Regions from separate parts of the Pseudoalteromonas sp. OANN1 genome, predicted to be linked through region 2. Evidence: predicted binding sites of a transcription regulator. Region 2 holds the regulator's gene; each other region holds the start of a gene.
What was found. The regulator sigma-54, encoded in region 2, starts transcription at its own class of promoters, with help from an activator protein. The targets are predictions, from matches to a motif close to GTTGGCACGNNNNTNGNNT.
Positions count from the first base shown of each region.

Region 1 (3,282 bases), on a different contig from region 2:
TAGCGTCATAAGATGCAGCAAGCTGAGCACATTTTTATTATTGATGATGACCCAATAAATAAGATGGTCCTAAGTAATACATTAGGTGATGGCCATCGGTTATCCCATAGCACTGACACTAAGTTATGTATTGATGAACTAAAAGCAAGCAAACCAGACCTTATTATTTTAGATGTGTTAATGGCTGACGGCGCTGGGTTTTCTGTTTTAGAGTGCCTAAAAAAGGATGCGAGCACTTACGGTATTCCCGTTGTCGTGATCTCCGGTAGTGTGAGCTTTAAAGATGAAGCACGAGGTTTGGAGTTAGGGGCCGTGGATTATATTACTAAACCCTTTAACCCTTTGATTGTAAAAGCCAGAATCAAAAACCATTTAGCAATAAAAAAGAAAAATGATCTGCTAGAAAAGCTAGCCTCTATCGATGGTTTAACGGAGTTGCCCAATCGTAGATATCTAGATGAAGCGATGAAATCAGCATTAGAAATCGCAAAAGCTGATGGCAGTGCGTTTACCGTTATGCTGGTTGAGGTGGACTATTTTAAAACGTTTAATGAGCATTATGGCTACATGCATGGTGATGATTGTTTATTTAAGGTCGCCAAAGCGCTAGAAGAAGGCGCAACCCGACGTTCTTTATTTATTGGCCGTTTTGATGGTACTCGTTTTGCGTTGGTGCTAACTCAGCATAATATCGATGTAATTAATGAGATAGCAGAAGCGTTGCATGACTCGGTTAATGCGTTAAAAATCCCCCATATTGCCTCACCGATATGTGCTCATGTGAGCGTTAGCATTGGTGCAGTTCATATTGAAAATCACTGTAGTAGTGAGCTTGGTGAGTTGATCAAAATGGCAGATAGTGCCCTTGCCGTTGCACAAAAGCAGCAAAGCACGGTATTTATTAAAGCGTTATAAATATCTAAAGCCACATGCAGGGAAAAGAGCGTATCCGCATTATTCACCATCCTTGGTGCAATAAGGTCTTACTGAATTTGTTTTAGTGCGTTGTCGCCAAAGCCAACCAGTTGGTTGTTTTTGAATACCAATGGCGTGCACTCATCTTTTGTTACTTTGCCGTCTGAGTGTTTGCTGTTGGTTGCATAGTAAAGCACTTGATAGTTGTCGCCGTCTTTTGACACCAACTCGCTAAAATCAGGGGTTGCAAACATGTCTTTTACTGATGAGTAAGACGCGCCCATTTCAAGGTTGGCAATCTTCTCACGATTTTTACGCTGTTTATGTTCCCAGTTAGACGAGTTGTATTCAGAAGCCCAACCATGCTCTACTTCACCGTCGGATACAGCAACGATACAGCCTGATAATAGAGTAGAGCTAAGCGCAGCCACTAACATTAATTTTTTCATTGTTGTTTTCCTTTTTAATTTTGTTGCTGAGCAAATAATGCAAACAGCCATTTGTTTTTTGCTTGAATTATCCCAGAGGTGCAAACTCTTTGCCAACTAATAAAGTTTATAAATATCAGTTTGTTGTTGGTTTTTAATCAGTTTGTAGTTGATGATTTTCACTAACATTTGGCTATATCACTCACTAAAACAATAATCTAGACCACTCGGTTTCTCGTTGTCCCAGCCACAAAACTTTCAATATTAATGGCAATTTCGCCGACTAAACGTTCGATGGCCTCTTTACTTGCCCATGCCGTATGCGGTGTTAAAAGCAAGTTTTCCCCTTGGTATTGAACGAGTGGGTTGCTTGCTTGTGCCGGCTCTTGTGTGAGGACATCCACAGCAGCACCAGCTATTTGCTCGTTAGTTAGTGCATCCACCAGCGCTTGCTCATTGACTATTCCGCCTCTTGCGGTGTTGATAAGATAAGCATGGTTTGGAAGTAGGGCGAACTCAGCACTTGAAATCAGGTTTTCTGTTTCAGCGGTAAGCGGGCAGTGAATCGATACAATATCCGCAATCTGCAGTGCTTCTTCAAAAGCCATTCGTCCTGCTCTAACCTCAGTTACGCCTCTACGTTCGGCAACAATTACCTGAGCTCCAAATGCTTGTGCGACTTTTGCAACGGCTTCTCCTAACGTTCCATGGCCTACGATCACAAAGTTTTTGCCTGCAATTTCATTGATGCTGTAGTCCAAACGACAAAACATGTCACTTTGCTGCCAAAGCCCTGCATGGCAGTCTTGCTGGTAACGATGAATATTTGTCATTAAGTTACCAAGCATAGTAAAGGTGTGCTGCACGACAGAAGGCGTCGAATAACCAGCCACATTGGCAACCGCAATGCGATGGGCTTTTGCGGCTGCTAAGTCGATGTTGTTGACGCCTGTGGCCGCAACACAAATCAGTTGTAATTGCGGTAACGCCGCGATCGTTTCTTCAGTTAATTGTACTTTATTGGTGATGATGACTGCTGCATCTTTACAGCGTGTGATGATGTCCTCACTGGATGTGGTGTCGTAAGACGTTAATGTGCCTAGTTTGGCAATGAGGGAAAGATCGGTTCCTGCAAGGGTTTTAGCGTCTAATACCACGATTCGCATTATTTTTATCCTTTTCTTGACTTTGGAGTTAACTCTAAGGTTTATACTTGTGATGTCGACTAGGATAATCTTCAGGACTTGGGAGTGTAAAGTGGTAAAGATTGGTGAGCTGGCAAAGCGGCTTAACGTATCAACTGACACGTTAAGGTATTATGAAGCAAACGATCTCCTACACCCTTGCACAAGGAGCGAGGGCGGGTATCGGTTGTTTGATGAGCAAAGTGAAAAGCAAATGCGCTTTATTCTTCGCGCGAAGGAAGTGGGGTTCAGCCTCAAAGAAGTGCAAGACTTGCTGAAGATAAAGTTTGAAAAGCATCAGCACAGTTGTGAAGAAGTGAAAACACTGACTATCACTAAACGAGATTTAGTGAGAGCGCGTATCGCTGAGTTACAAAAATTTGAACAATCGTTATCGACGCTAGCAGAGCAATGCTGCGGCGGTAAGGAAGCGGCTGTGAGCTGCTCGATTTTAACGGCCTTGGAGGCTATCGATGAATGAACTGATAGTAAATTTTTGGCAGCTATTTTTAGTATCTGCCCCGTGGTTACTGCTTGGCCTAATATTGGCCGGGTTACTTAATGTATTTATTCCAAAAGATTTGTTGCAAAAGCATTTAGGGAAAGAAGGATTTTGGACGACGATAAAGGCAGCACTGATTGGGGCGCCGATGCCGCTTTGCTCTTGCGGCGTTATTCCAGCTGCAGTGGGACTGAGAAGAGCGGGCGGCTCAAAAAGTGCGACAACCGCATTTTTAGTCTCAACGCCTGAAACT
Region 1 is NZ_JAMXSE010000008.1:42,593-45,874, forward strand. It holds gene NH462_RS08960 (response regulator) at 1-3, shown strand, start outside; gene NH462_RS08965 (diguanylate cyclase) at 13-915, shown strand; gene NH462_RS08970 (DUF3192 domain-containing protein) at 984-1,364, opposite strand; gene NH462_RS08975 (D-2-hydroxyacid dehydrogenase) at 1,562-2,509, opposite strand; gene zntR (Zn(2+)-responsive transcriptional regulator) at 2,601-3,008, shown strand; gene NH462_RS08985 (SO_0444 family Cu/Zn efflux transporter) at 3,001-3,282, shown strand, end outside.
Region 1: a site for sigma-54 is predicted at 1,443-1,461, ahead of NH462_RS08970 (DUF3192 domain-containing protein). Genes of this name have one in related genera too.

Region 2 (3,282 bases):
GAGGAATGGCAATACCTTTACCGATCCCTGTGCTGCCTAATTTCTCTCGCGCCATTAAAGCGTCTAAGATAGCATGCTGACTGGTATTTGGAATTTGGCTATGAGCCAGTTCGCTGATGTATTCTAAAATACGTTTTTTGCTATTAAAAAGGACCGCAGCTTTACTGCAGTCCTTGTTCACCAATTCACTTAATTTCATCTTAGTGTCGAGTGAGCTTCTCTTTGTGTTTAATAACTTGACGATCTAGCTTGTCGATAAGGCCATCAATTGCGGCATACATATCTTGATGCTCTGTTGATGCAAATAGCTCGCCGCCGTTTACGTGTAATGTTGCTTCTGCTTTTTGTACTAGCTTCTCGACATCAAGGATCACATGCACGTTATTGATATGATCAAAGTGCCTTTCTAGCTTCGCAAACTTGTTGGTGACATAGTCTCTTAATGAGTCAGTAATTTCTACATGGCGACCAGTTAGATTTAGTTGCATAAGCATTTTTCCTTCTTGGTTTTTACGTCTTATATCAAGCTTTTACGCTGATTTGACGGTGGAATGGCTAGGGATTCACGATATTTTGCAATCGTACGTCTCGCTACCTTAATTCCTTGCTCAGCTAAGATATCTGCAATTTTGCTGTCACTCAATGGTTTCGCGGTATTTTCTGCAGCTATCAGCTTTTTGATAAGTGCTCTAATTGCTGTAGAAGAGCACTCACCTCCATTTTCTGTACTTACATGGCTAGAGAAGAAGTACTTCAGCTCAAATATTCCCCGAGGTGTATGCATGTATTTTTGTGTTGTCACACGGGAAATTGTGGACTCATGCATCTCAACCATTTCAGCAACATCATTTAGCACCATAGGGCGCATTGCTTCGGGGCCATGTTCAAAGAATGCCTGTTGTTGTTGCACAATGCAATTGGTAACTTTTAATAAAGTATCATTTCGGCTTTCTAAGCTTTTAATAAACCACTTCGCTTCTTGTAAATGTGAGCGAATAAACTGACTATCTGTACTGGATTTCGCTGTTCTAGACATCGCAGCATAATGGTCGTTTACTTTTATTTTAGGCATAGCATCAGGATTTAGCTCTACGACCCAACGACCTTTTACTTTTTTCACCGATACGTCAGGGATCACATATTCAGGCTCTTCATGAATAATGCTTGCCGCTGGTTTTGGGTTAAGACTATGAATTAACGTCATGACCTCTTTGAGATCGGCTTCTTTAAGGCGTGTTTTCTTAGTCAAAGTTCGATAGTCACGGCTGGCAAGCAAGTCGATATGCTCTGTCAGGATCATTTTCGTTTCGGCAATCCATGGCGTATCTGGGGCGAATTGATTTAGCTGAATACACAAGCATTCTTGTAAACTACGCGCTGCGATACCGACAGGATCGAAAAGCTGAATACGTTTGAGCACGGCTTCGACTTCATCCAGCTCAATAGGCTCTTCGCTACTCTCATCATTAATGCTTTCTAAAATGTCTTCGCAAGACAGTGTTAAAATGCCTGACAGGTCGACCGCTTCAATAATCGCAATCGCAATCGCTCTATCTGTTGGACTAAATGGTGTCAGCTCAAGTTGCCACATGAGATAGTCGTGGAGAGATTCAGAGGTTTCCCCTTGATAAACATTATCGTCATCGGGAAGTGGGCCTGAGCTTGCAGCGGGCGCTGCACTCATATACTCGTCCCAAGTGACATCCATGGCGAGGTCATCGCTCACCGTGTCTTTGCTCATGGCTGTATCTGAGTCTATCTCATAGTCACTAACCTGCACTTCATCGCTTGAATCTTGATTGTCGTCAGCACTGCTCTTTTCTTGACTGTGTTGGTCAGTGTTTTCGCCGTCAGTATTATCACCTTCTTCCACTTCCAACAATGGATTGCTGTCTAATGCTTCTTGTATTTCTTGTTGCAGATCCAATGTACTAAGCTGCAGCAAGCGAATGGCTTGTTGCAGTTGTGGAGTCATTGTAAGTTGCTGCCCCATGCGCAGCTGTAATGATTGCCTCATGTATCTCTAACAATCCTTTTTAACAGTTATTAATACTACGTCTTAACTATAGCTTGAATTGTTCGCCTAGGTAGACATCTCTTACGGTTTGATCTGCCAAAACATGTTCTGGCGTGCCTGCAGCGATTAACTCACCATGTGAAACGATGTAGGCTTTTTCACATACGTCCAGTGTTTCTCTAACGTTATGATCGGTGATTAGCACACCGATACCGCGGTTTTTTAGGTGCTCTATGATTGTCTTTATATCTAACACCGAAATAGGATCAACACCAGCAAAAGGTTCATCTAACAGGATAAACTTAGGGTTAGCGGCTAAAGCGCGAGCAATTTCTACGCGTCTTCTTTCGCCTCCCGACAATGCCATGCCCTGTGAGTCGCGAATGTGTTGGATATTAAACTCATCCAGTAACTCGTTTAGTTCAGCTTCTCTTTCAACTTTAGATAAGTCTTTTCGAGTTTCTAAAATCGCCATCAAATTTTGATAGACCGTGAGTTTTCTAAAGATCGAAGACTCTTGCGGTAGATAACCAATACCAAGTCGCGCGCGGCTGTGCATTGGTAGCAAAGTGATATCTTCGTCATCAATCTGAATAAAACCTTTGTCGCTTGGTACTAACCCTACAATCATATAAAAGGTCGTGGTTTTACCTGCGCCATTCGGGCCCAATAAGCCTACAATGCTGCCAGCTTGAACACTTAAGCCAACATTTTTGACGACCTGGCGGCCTTTATAACTCTTTGCTAGACCAGTTGCTTTGAGCTCGCTCATTAATTGTTACCTTCTTCCTGCGCTTTTTTATCTTTTGCGTCTTTTTTGTCATCAACAGGAACAAGGATGGTTCTTACACGGGAATCTTCTTGGTCTGAGCGCTCAGCACTGATCAGTTGCTTTTCAATGTCATAGGTGATGACCTGAGCATTGATTTTTTGCCCAGTTTGATTGATTTCCGCATCGCCAGAAATGACTAAGGTGCCTTTCGCAACGTCGTAGCGAATTTCGTTTGCTTTGGCTTCTAGCAAATTACCATCAGGTTGACGTTCGCTGAAAATAGCTGGGCTGCCAGTTGCAACAAGCAGTTGCTTGTTAGTACCAAGCTCCGCGCGGCGATGGACTTCTAGGCGATCGGCATTTATTTTTCTGTTGCCATGAATAATAACAACATTCTGTTCAAAAATACCGATGTTGCTTTGCAGTTGAGCTTGCTGACGGCCAGCATCAATAATGACTTCATTTTGTTCTGCAGCAATTACTAGAGTAGAAC
Region 2 is NZ_JAMXSE010000007.1:163,673-166,954, reverse strand. It holds gene ptsN (PTS IIA-like nitrogen regulatory protein PtsN) at 1-199, opposite strand, end outside; gene hpf (ribosome hibernation promoting factor) at 201-488, opposite strand; gene NH462_RS08580 (RNA polymerase factor sigma-54) at 518-2,017, opposite strand; gene lptB (LPS export ABC transporter ATP-binding protein) at 2,064-2,789, opposite strand; gene lptA (lipopolysaccharide transport periplasmic protein LptA) at 2,789-3,282, opposite strand, start outside.

Region 3 (3,282 bases), on a different contig from region 2:
TGAGGCGGAGGAGCTATGAGTAACAGAGTTTTAGTTGTTGAAGATGATGCTGGTTTAAGAGAAGCACTCATAGATACATTGCAGCTTTCAAATATCGAGTGCGTAGAAGCAAGTTGTGCGGAACAAGCCGTTTTATTGCTAAAGCAGGAAACCTTTTCTTTGGTGGTGAGTGATGTGCAAATGGGTGCCATGAGTGGGCTTGACTTGTTAAAGACCATTAAACTCAACTATCCCGAATTACCGGTATTGATGATGACAGCATACGCGACCATTGATGATGCGGTTGAGGCGATGAGATTGGGTGCTATCGACTATATGGCGAAGCCATTTGCGCCAGAAGTATTGCTTAATATGGTTGGACGTTATTTACCTGAGAAGGAAAAAGAGACAGACGGCCCCATTGTTGCCGATCCAAAGAGTATTAAACTACTTGAACTGGCCGCAAAAGTAGCTAAGTCGGATGCTAGCGTTATGGTACTTGGGCCAAGCGGTTCAGGTAAAGAAGTGTTGGCTCGTTATATTCACGATAAATCTGACAGAGCAGACGAGCCTTTTATCGCAATTAACTGCGCTGCAATCCCGGAAAATATGCTCGAAGCGACCCTATTTGGTTACGAAAAGGGGGCGTTTACAGGTGCCATTCAAGCGTGCCCTGGAAAATTTGAGCAAGCACAAAAGGGAACGATTTTGCTTGATGAGATCACAGAGATGGATTTGGGATTACAAGCAAAATTACTTCGCGTGTTACAAGAGCGCGAGGTTGAGCGTCTAGGCAGCAGAAAAACCATTTCACTGGATGTCAGAGTGTTGGCAACCAGTAACCGCGATTTAAAAGAAGCGGTGGATGATGGGGTATTTAGAGAAGATTTATATTATCGCCTCAATGTTTTCCCGCTAGAGTGGTTGCCATTGAAGGACAGAGCAGGTGATATCGCTGTGTTAGCCGAGCATTTGTTGGTAAGACATACGCAAAAAGCAGGCAAGCCAACACCTATATTAAGCAGCGGTGCAAAGCGCAAGCTCAGTTCGCACAGTTGGCCTGGAAACGTAAGGGAATTAGACAACGTTATTCAACGTGCCCTGATTTTGTTCCAAGGTAATGAAATTCAAGAAGATGATATTTTTATCGAAAATTTCTCACCGATGGCTTTGATTGAGTCTGCACCACTTCTAAATCATGAAGCATCAGCTTTAATGGAGCGCTCTCTAGGTGAGGATGAAATCATTAGCTATAAAGATGAGTTACAGGATAAAGAACACCAAATTATTTTAGATACGCTGGCAAAGTTTAATGGTAAACGTAAAGAGGTGGCGGAGGTATTGGGTATGAGTCCTCGCACACTTCGCTATAAGCTGGCAAAAATGCGAGATTTAGGGATTGCGTTACCCGCTTAACCTAAGATACCTAAGCTTAAAAGGAGTGAGTTAGCTCATTGCTTTTCCAAACCTCAGGTTAAGCTTTATATGTCAATTAAAATTTAATTAGGTGCCTATAAAGATCAGCAGATCTTAGGCGCCTAGTTTTTACTTCTATGCACTGCCAATTTTTCGACATACTAAAAATGTTTCAAGATACTGAAAATTAACGATTTTAAGTTGGCACGTTTTCTGCTTTATTACAGGTAACTAAGAGTTATTTTGAGTAAAGCATCATGAAAGTACAATCATCAGCGCTATTTCAAGAAATGCAGGCAATGGCTGCAGAAGCGACGAGAAACACACAGCCATCAGTGCAGCCGGTTAAGACGGCGGCATCTTCATCGGCTCAGTTTGGCGATTTACTCTCAGACGCACTTAATACGGTTCATGGCTTACAACAAGAAGCGAAACAAAAAGTCACCGCTGTTGAAATGGGTGACAGAAGCGTTTCTCTTGCAGAAGCCATGATAGCGAAACAAAAATCGTCGGTCGCTTTTGAGGCAACAGTGCAAGTTCGTAATAAACTTGTTGAGGCCTATAAAGAAATCATGAGCATGCCAGTTTAATTGAGTGACTGTGGAGAGTAATCGTGGCTACTAATCAATCAACAGATCTTACGCTTTCCGATGCAGCGCTGAATAATGACAGCGGATCGGATGAGCAACAAGAGCAAAAATCAGGCTACTTCAGTGCGCTAAGCGGTGTTGATATGTTGCGCCAGGTTACTCTGGTTATTGCCCTTGCTATTTGTTTAGCAATCGCAATCTTTATTATCATTTGGGCGCGCCAGCCAGATATGCGTCCGCTTGGTAAATACCCAACAGAAGAACTCGTCGAAACGTTAGACTTTTTAGACCAACAGAAAATTGAATACCAATTAGATGGTAATACCATTTTAGTTGCTGAGTCGGACTATCAAGACATAAAACTACGCATGGCGCGTGACGGTTTTACCCAGTCTCCGAGTTCTGGCACTGATATTCTGATGCAGGATATGGGTTTTGGTGTTAGCCAACGTCTTGAAAGAGAGCGCTTAAAACATAGTCGTGAGCAACAACTTGCGAGAACAATTGAAGAGTTACAAGACGTAAACCGTGCAAAAGTGTTGCTTGCAATTCCAAAAGAAAACGTCTTTGCACGTCGCGAGAAAAAGCCCTCTGCAACCGTAGTTATTACCCTTAAACGTGGCAAAACGCTTGGCGGCGAAGAAGTTGATTCAATCGTAGACATTGTGGCATCAGCGGTACAAGGCCTGGAACCTTCACGCGTGACCGTCACCGATCAAAACGGTCGTCTACTCAACTCTGGTTCTCAAGACTCTTTAGCTGCACGCTCGAGAAAAGAGTACGAAATCGAACGTAAGCGTGAACAAGAATATCTAGAAAAAATTGATAGCATCCTGATCCCAACTGTAGGTCTTGGTAACTTTACCGCGCAGGTTGACTTAACGATGGACTTCAGTGCAGTTGAAGAAACGCAAAAACGTTATAACCCAGATTTACCTGCGGTTCGTAGCGAAACGACGTATGAAGAAAATAATATTGGTGGTTTAGCAGTAGGTATTCCGGGTGCGCTGACTAATCAACCTCCTATAAACTCAAATATCCCAGAGGTTGCAGGGCAAGGCGGTAATGGTCAAAGTGCGACACCAAGCAGTAATCAAAAAGAAGCAACCCGTAACTATGAATTAGATACTACTATTAGCCATAAACGTCAGCAAACTGGGGTTATTCGCCGGATCAGTGTGAGTGTGGCCGTTGACTACCTCGCAAAACCTGATGCTGAAGGTAACATGGCAATGGCGCCGCGTACGCAAGAAGAGTTAAATAACATCCGTCGTTTGCTACAAGGTGGTGTGGGCTT
Region 3 is NZ_JAMXSE010000006.1:196,427-199,708, forward strand. It holds gene NH462_RS07885 (ATP-binding protein) at 1-19, shown strand, start outside; gene NH462_RS07890 (sigma-54 dependent transcriptional regulator) at 16-1,395, shown strand; gene fliE (flagellar hook-basal body complex protein FliE) at 1,653-1,985, shown strand; gene fliF (flagellar basal-body MS-ring/collar protein FliF) at 2,006-3,282, shown strand, end outside.
Region 3: a site for sigma-54 is predicted at 1,596-1,614, ahead of fliE (flagellar hook-basal body complex protein FliE). Genes of this name have one in related genera too.